DNA from 2 places in the Streptomyces sp. NPDC006487 genome. Region 1 is predicted to be linked to the other one. Evidence: riboswitches for the same ligand, from Rfam matches in the RefSeq annotation. Region 1 holds a riboswitch; the other holds the start of a gene.
The links. A riboswitch is a leader RNA that binds a small molecule or an ion and turns the genes downstream of it on or off. The one in region 1 is predicted to bind cyclic di-AMP.

Region 1 (4,380 bases):
CCGCAGCTCGCCCTGACCGCCGTCCAGCGCGTCCTCGACATCACCGCCGAGGAGGTGCAGGCCGTGGCCGCGGCCCGACTGCGCCCCGACAACCGCGCGGTGCTCGTCTACGAGCCCATCGCCGCGGATGACATCGAAGAGACCGACGCGAGCGACGAGAACGAGGGGGCGGAGCAGTGAGCGACACCGCAGCCGTCACGATGACCTTCCACCCGCGCCCCGAGGCCGGCGAGCCGCAGCCGTGGGCCTTCCCGGCCCCCGAGCGCGGGGCACTGGCCAACGGCCTGACCCTGCTGCGCTGCCACCGGCCGGGCCAGCAGGTGGTCGCGGTCGAGATCAACCTCGCGGCCCCGCTCGACGCGGAGCCCGAGGGCCTCGACGGAGTGGCCACGATCATGGTCCGCGCCCTGTCCGAGGGCACCGACAAGCGCTCCGCGGAGGATTTCGCCGCCGAACTGGAGCGCTGCGGCGCCACCCTCGACGCACATGCCGACCACCCCGGCCTGCGGGTCTCCCTGGAGGTCCCGGCCTCCCGCCTGCACAAGGCGCTGGGCCTGGTCGCCGAGGCGCTGCGCGCGCCGGCCTTCGCCGACGCCGAGGTCGACCGGCTGGTGCGCAACCGGCTCGACGAGATCCCGCACGAGAGCGCCAACCCGCAGCGCCGCGCCGCCAAGCAGCTCTCGAAGGAGCTCTTCCCGGCCTCCCTGCGGATGTCCCGCCCGCGCCAGGGCACCGAGGAGACGGTCGCCCGCATCGACTCCGCGGCCGTACGCGCCTTCTACGAGGCCCACGTGCGCCCCGCGACCGCCACCGCGGTGGTCGTCGGCGATCTGACCGGAATCGACCTGGACGCCGTCCTGGCCGACACCCTGGGCGCGTGGACCGGTGACACCACCGCCCCGCGCCCGGTCCCGCCGATCACCGCCGACGACACGGGCCGCGTGGTCATCGTGGACCGGCCCGGCGCGGTCCAGACGCAGTTGCTGATCGGCCGCATCGGCGCCGACCGGCACGACCGGGTCTGGGCACCCCAGGTGCTCGGCACGTACTGCCTGGGCGGCACCCTCACCTCCCGGCTGGACAAGGTGCTGCGCGAGGAGAAGGGGTACACGTACGGCGTGCGCGCCTTCGGCCAGGTGCTGCGCTCCACCGCCGACGGCAAGGGCGCCTCGATGCTCGCCATCAGCGGCTCGGTGGACACCCCGAACACCGGCCCGGCCCTGGACGACCTCTGGACGGTGCTGCGCACCCTCGCGGCGGGCGGCCTGACCGACGCCGAACGGGACGTGGCCGTGCAGAACTTGGTGGGGGTGGCCCCGCTGAAGTTCGAGACGGCGGCCTCCGTCGCGGGCACGCTCGCCGACCAGGTGGAGCAGGAGCTCCCGGACGACTACCAGGCGCAGTTGTACGCGCGGCTCGCCGAAACCGGGACCGTTGAGGCCACTTCGGCGGTCGTCAGCGCCTTCCCGGTGGACCGGCTGGTCACCGTGCTGGTCGGTGACGCCTCGCAGATCGAGGAGCCGGTGCGGGCCCTCGGGATCGGCGAAGTGACCGTGGTCACCAACTGACCGTCCGTTGACTGCCGGCGGGTCGCCAACTGACCTCCCGTACATGGGTCTCGGGCAAGGAGCCCTGGTGGATTGTCCGCCAGGGCTCCTTTCGTCTGCATTGTCCGTTTAGTGCTGTGGTTGCTTGTATGCGGTGTGGCGTACGCAACAAAAGGGCGTGTCTGTTTGGTGATTGGCTGATGATCCGCCTAGCGTCGGCCGTGCTGTTCGTCAGTTGTAACCGCCGCGTCCGCGGCACCGGACAGCGATCGCCGAGTCCCCGTCAGGCGCGAGCCTGGGGAGCCGGGGACCCACTTGTGTCCCTGGGGTGAATCGGACCGCCTCGCAAGAGGGGGCCCGTAGGAGACCTTCCTGCTCCGAACCCGTCAGCTAACCCGGTAGGCGAGAGGGAAGGAAAGGATCAGCCCCTTCATGGCGTTTGGCAGTAGTGCCGCCGGCAAGCACCGTGGTTCGAGCCGTATGAGCCGCAGGACCGCCGGCTACGCCGGCATAGCCGCCCTCGCCGCCACCGGCGTCGTAGGCTCCCTGGCCGGTCCCGCGTTCGCCGCGGACCATTCCCCCTCCGTCGAGGACACCGGCGCCCTCAACACCATCGTCGTGGCCGACGAGCTCGCCGGTGACGTCGAGGCCCAGGCCCAGTCCCAGCAGCGCGCGGCCGATGCCGCCGCCGCCAAGGCGCAGGCCGAGGCCGACGCACGGCAGCGGGCCGCCGAGGCCAAGGCGAAGGCCGAAGCGCAGGCCAAGGCCGAGCGCGAGGCCGCCGAGCGCGCCGCCCGCGAAGAGGAGCGCAAGCGCCTCAACACCTTCGTGTCGCCGCTCGACAACACCTACGTCAGCACCCAGTACCACGCGGGTGGCGGCATGTGGTCCTCCGGCAGCCACACCGGCATCGACTTCCACGCCGCCTCCGGCACCGAGGTGCACGCCGTGGGCCTCGGCACCGTGGTCGAGGCGGGCTACGGCGGCGCCTACGGCAACAACGTCGTCATCAAGCACGCCGACGGCACGTACACCCAGTACGGCCACATGTCCTCGCTGAGCGTCTCCGTCGGCCAGCAGGTCACCCCGGGCCAGAAGATCGGCCTGTCGGGCTCCACCGGCAACTCCAGCGGCCCGCACCTGCACTTCGAGGCCCGCACCGGCGCCGACTACGGTTCGGACATCAACCCGGTCACGTACCTGCGCTCGCACGGCGTCACCGTCTGACCGGCTCGCCCCACCGCACGTCTTCCGCGAAGGCCCCGGCTCTCTTCGAGCCGGGGCCTTCGTGCATCTCGCCGCGGCCTTCTCGCCGAGGGCTTCGTGCTCCGCGCCGTGTGAATGTTTCGTATTTCCGGCCGCTCTCGGAAATTATCGTGTGTTGCAATAGAGTTGCGACGCGCACAGCCATACGAAAAAGGCGGAGGTCCGGTCTTGCGTATTCCCGCGCACACGGTATGCACAGCGATCCGCGAAGACATCGTCTCCGGGGTGTTCGGGCCCGGCGGCCGGCTGACCGAGGAAGTGCTGGCCCGCCGGTACGGAGTCTCGCGCGTCCCGGTGCGCGAGGCGCTGCGCACGCTGGAGTCCGAGGGGTTCGTGACCACCAGGCGGCACGCCGGCGCCTGCGTGGCCGAGCCGACCGAACAGGAGGCGGCCGACCTCCTGGAGCTGCGGATGCTCCTGGAGCCCCTCGCGGCCGCCCGGGCGGCCAGACGGCGCAGCGAGGCTCACCTCAAGGTGCTGCGCGGCCTGGTCAGGCTGGGCCAGGAGCGGGCCAGGAGGGGGCAGGGGGAGGACCTGCGCTCCCTGGGCGGCTGGTTCCACGAGACGCTCTCCCAGGCCTCGGGCAGCCCCGGGCTGATCGCACTGCTCACCCAGATGCGCCACAAGGTGGCGTGGATGTACGTGGTGGAGGCCCCGGTGCGGCCCGTGGAGTCCTGGGCGGAGCACGGCGCGATCGTGGACGCGGTGGCCCGGGGCGACGCCGAGCGGGCCCGGGCGCTGACCGCGGTGCACGTGGACCGGGCGGCGGGGGCTCATCGGCTGCGCGTGAGGACTTTGCAACCTGCCGTAAACACGGCAAGCGTTCCGCATTAACAAACCCCGTATACAAAGGTGGGATATCCGGGCGGGTGATTGACGCCCTGCGCCCTGCGCTTTGTTCTGCCGCCGAAATCGGGTCCACCGAAATCGGGTCCACCGGAATTGGATCCACTGGAATCTGGTCCACCGGATTCGGGTCCGCCGGATTCGGTGTGCCGGAATATTGGTGTGCGCATTTCCGAATTTCCGCCCGCACGGACGAACCGATGAACCCGCGGGCCGGCCGGATTCCCGATTCCCGCGCGAAACGCAGCGAAGCCGTTGCTCCCGACCCTGGCGGTCGGGGGCAACGGCTTCGCCGTGCAAGTCCTGCGAGTCTGCGAGTCCCGCGGGTCGAACCCGAAGGGTCAGACGGTCTCGGGAAGCTCCTCGAGCCCCTCGGCGACCAGCTTCGCGAGGCGGTCGAGCGCGGCCTCGGCGCCGTCGGCCTCGGAGGAGAGGACGATCTCCTCGCCGCCCTGGGCACCCAGGCCCAGAACCGCCAGCATGGAGGCGGCGTTGACGGGGTCGCCGCCGGCCTTCGCGATGGTCACCGGGACGCCGGAAGCGGTCGTCGCGCGGACGAAGATCGAGGCGGGACGAGCGTGCAGGCCCTCGGCCCAGCCGACGTTGACGCGGCGCTCTGCCATGGTGATGCCCTTCAGGTTCTTACGGTTGTCTAGACCAGTCTCTCACGGCGTCCGGAATGGTCGAACCGACCTTCGGCCCGAGTTTCCCGCCATTCGAC
Region 2 (4,380 bases), on a different contig from region 1:
CAGCGCCTGGCGGACCCTGACCCGCTGGACCAGGGAGAACTGCGCCACGTCCGCCGCCGACGCCGGCCCGAACCCCTCCAGGTAGCGCAGGACCAGCGTCCGCAGGGATTCCTCCGCCGCCTCCGGGTCCGCCGGTACGGTGCGCGGCCGGCACGGGGGCGCGACGTAGGACGGCCGCTCCCCGAACGACCACGGCGCGGCGGTGGGCGCGTGCAGCAGCGGTGCGTACTGCCGCAGCCCCCACCAGGCTCCGGGCCGCGGCGCCACTCCCAGCCGCTGTCCGAGCCAGTCCTCGCACTCCGCCGTCGTACGGGGCCGGTCGGCGAAGTCCAGCAGCTGCGGCACGAGGAGGTCGGCGTCCGCGGCCGTCAGCCCGGAGTCCGTGAAACGGGTCCCGAGCCGGGCGGCCCGTACGGAGGGCTGCACGGCCTCCCGGAAGGCCGGGTAGTCCTCGGCGTGCACGGCGTGCAGGGTCAGCCGCATCAACGTCGACTTGACGACCTCGCGCCCCGTGAAGGCGGCGTCGAGGTCTGCCGGGTCGAAGCCGGCGAGCCGGTTCCACAGCGCGAGGTACGGCGAGGCGGCGTGCTGCGCCTGCAGGGCGACCACCCGGCGCACCGCGTCGCCCACGTCCATCGCCTCGCGCCCCAGCAGCAACTGCCGTGCGAGCGTGGAGCGGTTGAGCTCCCCGGCGCTGACCTTCATGCCATGACCGTCCCGTCCCCTGTCGGAACGGGCAGCCTAACCGGCACCTCCGACAGCGCCTCGGATTCAGATGCTGACGCCCTTGGACCGCAGGTAGGCCAGCGGGTCGATGTCCGAGCCGTACGAGGGACCGGTGCGGATCTCGAAGTGCAGGTGCGGGCCGGTCACGTTGCCCGTGGCACCGGAGAGGCCCAGGGTCTGCCCGGCGCTGACGCTCTGCCCGGTCGAGACGGAGAGCTGGGAGAGGTGCGCGTACTGGCTGTAATTGCCGTCCTCGTGCCGGATCACGACCTCGTTGCCGTACGCACCGCCCCAGCCGGCGGAGACCACGGTGCCGGCGCCGACCGCCTTGACGGTGGTGCCGGTGCTCGCGGTGAAGTCGACACCGGTGTGGTAGCCGCTGGACCACATGGAGCCGGCGGTCTTGTAGGCGGTGGACGGGCCGCCGCTGACCGGGGCGACGAAGCCGGTCGGCGCGGAGCCGCCCTGCTGCTTGGCGGGCACCTTGGCGGCGGGCACGGCCTCTTCGGAGGAATCCGACGAACCGGCAGAATCATCCGAAGCAGCGGAGCCGGAGGAATCCGATGAACCGGAAGAAGCGGAGTAAGCGGACTTCTTGGCCGGCTTCGGCGTTTCGGCCGGCGCGGACTCGGCCGCCGCGGCCGGAGCCGCGCCCTTCGCGCCGAGCGTGAGCTCGAGGCCCGGGTGGATCAGCGACGGGTCGGTGCCGACGGCCTCGAGGTTGTCCGCGTAGAGCTGCTCCCAGCCACCGGCGAGGTGCTGGCGCTCGGCGATCTTGGAGAGGTAGTCGCCCGGCACGACGGTGTAGACGGTGGGGGCGGCCTGCACGGCGGCGGGCGCGGCCGCGGCCCGGAAGGCCACGGCCTGCGGAGCCTGGACCGGAGCGGCGGCGGGCGCCGCGGCCGGGACACCCGCGGCATGGGCGCCGGTGGCGCCGAGCAGCGGAAGCGCGAGGGCCGCGCCACCGGTGCCCGCGACGGCGAACCCACGGGATATCGAGCGGGACTTGGGACGGCGGTGCTTACCCGTTCCGGACATGGCGAATTCCTCTCCGACGCCTGCGAGGTGAGCTGTCGGGTTCGGACTGGAGATGTCCGGCGGTGTATGTACCGGTGAACAGCACATGCACGGCTTCACCCCGAGCTGTCCCGTTGTAAAGATCCCGAAGGAGCTCCGGAACAGCGGCTTACCTGGTTCCCCCGCTCCTGCCGCGCGCGTGAATAGTCGGGTGCGGTTTCCGGACGGCGGCAGGATTAGGCGGTCCATCCGGATCGATCGCGAAGGTAATCGAGCCCGGCCGCAAGGAACAAGTCCCGAATTCCCCGATGGATTCCCAGTGATGATGGACCGACGGAATTACGGTCACCCTGTGTCCATTCCCCTCGCCCAACAGCCGTCCGGACAGGGGAATTCGCCATTCGCGATCAGACACTCACGGTCACCGTATGATCTGGCTCACGGGGACGTGTCCGATCTCGCCTCTCGCTATGGCAAGTTGGCCTCAAGTGGCGTAATTCGGACACGGGCGACGGCGAGCAACGAAGAGCGGCGACGACCGCACGGACGACACGGAGGAGCCCCTGTGACCCAGCAGATACCCCAGAGCGCCCACACCGATCCGGCAGCGCCCGAAGCGGCACTGACCGGAGTGCGCAACTTCCGCGACGTGGGCGGCTTGCCGACCACGGAGGGGCGAAGGGTCAAGTCGGGACGACTGTTCCGAAGCGGACATCTGGCGCATGCCACCGAAAGCGATGCGGAATTCCTCGGGTCGCTCGGACTGCACACCGTCTTCGACTTCCGCAACGGCGCCGACCACGCGCTGGAGGGGGCGGACGTCGAACTGCCCGGGGTGCTCAACGTCAACATTCCGCTGTCGGATCCGGCCGACGGAAGCGAGTTCTGGAAGATGGTCCGCGACGGGGACCTGGCGCAGCTCCGCGAGATCCTGGGCGAGGGCAAGGCCGCCGCGCGGATGTCCCGTTCGTACCGGACGATGATCCGGACCCGTACCGCCGAGCACAGCCGGGTCGTGCACGCGCTCGCCGAGGACAGCGTCCCGGCGCTGATGCACTGCGCCGCCGGGAAGGACCGGGCCGGCCTGTCGATCGCCGTCACCCTGCTCGCGCTGGGCGTCGAGCGGGAGGCGATCCTCGCGGACTACCTGGAGTCGAACGCCCCGCACAACCGCTACCGGGTCCGCCGGGGCAGCGACTCCCCCGAAGCCCGCGCCCCCGAGGTGATGGAGCTGCTCGCCCCGCTCTTCGACGCCCGCGCCCCGTATCTGACCACGGCCTTCGACACCATCGACGAGGAGTGGGGCGGGGTGGAGCGCTACCTCGCCGAGGGCCTCGGGCTCACGCCCGAGACCCTCGACAGGCTCCGGGGCCGGCTGCTGGACTGACGCCCCACGAGGTGGGCCGTCAGCGGTTCGCGACGGCCTGCCTCACCAGTGTCCGGCCGAAGTCCCACATCAGCGCGCCGCCTCCGTGGGCCTCGTCCATGACCGCGCGGAAGGCGCCGACGAACCGGTCGACGTCCGCCTCGTTCACGATCAGGGGCGGGATCAGCTTGATCACCTCCAGGTGGTCGCCGGAGACCTGCGTGAGGATCCGGTGCTTCTGCAGCAGCGGTACCACCACCATCTGCGCGAACAGGCCCTTGCGCGCCGCCTGCAGCATGCTCCAGCGGCTCCGCAGCCCCAGCGAGGACGGCCGGCCGAATTCGATGCCGATCATCAGCCCGCGCCCCCGTACCTCGTGGAGCAGTTCGTACTCGTCCACGAGCGCGGCGAGCCGGCCGCGCAGCAGGTCGCCCATCGCGCGGGCGCCCGCCACCACCTGCTCGTCCTCCATGACGGACAGGACGGCGAGCCCGGCCGCCATCGCCTGCGCGTTGGAGCCGAAGCTGGCGGAGTGGACGAGCACCCGGTCCATGGAGGAGTAGACCTTCTTGAAGATCCAGTCCTTGCCCAGGGTCGCACCGACGGGCACGTAGCCGCCGGAGAGCGCCTTGGCCACGCAGACCAGGTCCGGTTCGACTCCGGCCTCGTGCTGGTAGGCGTAGAAGTCGCCGGTCCGCCCGAGGCCGGTCTGCACCTCGTCCGCGATCAGCAGTGCTCCCCGCCGGTGCAGCAGCTCCTGCGCGGCGAGCAGGAACCCGGGCGGGGCGGCGAGCACCCCCTTGCCCTGGATCGGCTCGACCACGAAGGCCGCGACGTCGCCCTTCTTCAGCTCCCGCTCCAGCGCGGCCAAGTCCCCGAGGGCGACCTTGGTGTCCGGCAGCAGCGGCGCGAACCCGTCGCGGAAGCCGGCCTCGCCGTTGACCGAGAGCGAGCCCGTGGTGAGCCCGTGGAAGGCGTGGTCGCAGTAGAGGACTCTGGGGCGCCCGGTGGCGTACCGGGCGAACTTCAGGGCGGTCTCCACCGCCTCGGTGCCGCTGTTGCCGAAGAAGACCCGGTCCAGGTGCGGACTGTGGGAGAGCAGCTTCTCGGCCAGCAGCCCGGGCAGCGGCTGGCAGTCGAAGCGGGTCAGGTCGGCGAGCTGAGCGTCCAGCACGTCGTGCAGGGCTTGTCTGACCACCGGATGGTGGCGGCCCAGGCCCATCACTCCGAAGCCGGCCAGCATGTCGAGGTAGTCGTTGCCCTCGGCGTCC

Region 2: it holds a riboswitch for cyclic di-AMP, as region 1 does, so the genes downstream of both, ACFYM0_RS05975 (LysM peptidoglycan-binding domain-containing M23 family metallopeptidase) here and ACFYM0_RS17080 (M23 family metallopeptidase) in region 1, are expected to answer to the same signal.

The regions. Positions count from the first base shown of each region.
Region 1 covers NZ_JBIAHN010000009.1:73,082-77,461, forward strand. The annotation lists gene ACFYM0_RS17070 (M16 family metallopeptidase) at 1-180, shown strand, start outside; gene ACFYM0_RS17075 (M16 family metallopeptidase) at 201-1,568, shown strand; cyclic di-AMP (ydaO/yuaA leader) riboswitch at 1,808-1,967, shown strand; gene ACFYM0_RS17080 (M23 family metallopeptidase) at 1,980-2,774, shown strand; gene ACFYM0_RS17085 (GntR family transcriptional regulator) at 2,982-3,647, shown strand; gene ACFYM0_RS17090 (HPr family phosphocarrier protein) at 4,001-4,282, opposite strand.
Region 2 covers NZ_JBIAHN010000003.1:170,042-174,421, forward strand. The annotation lists gene ACFYM0_RS05970 (winged helix DNA-binding domain-containing protein) at 1-705, opposite strand, end outside; gene ACFYM0_RS05975 (LysM peptidoglycan-binding domain-containing M23 family metallopeptidase) at 772-1,764, opposite strand; cyclic di-AMP (ydaO/yuaA leader) riboswitch at 1,769-1,963, opposite strand; gene ACFYM0_RS05980 (tyrosine-protein phosphatase) at 2,309-3,130, shown strand; gene ACFYM0_RS05985 (aspartate aminotransferase family protein) at 3,150-4,380, opposite strand, start outside.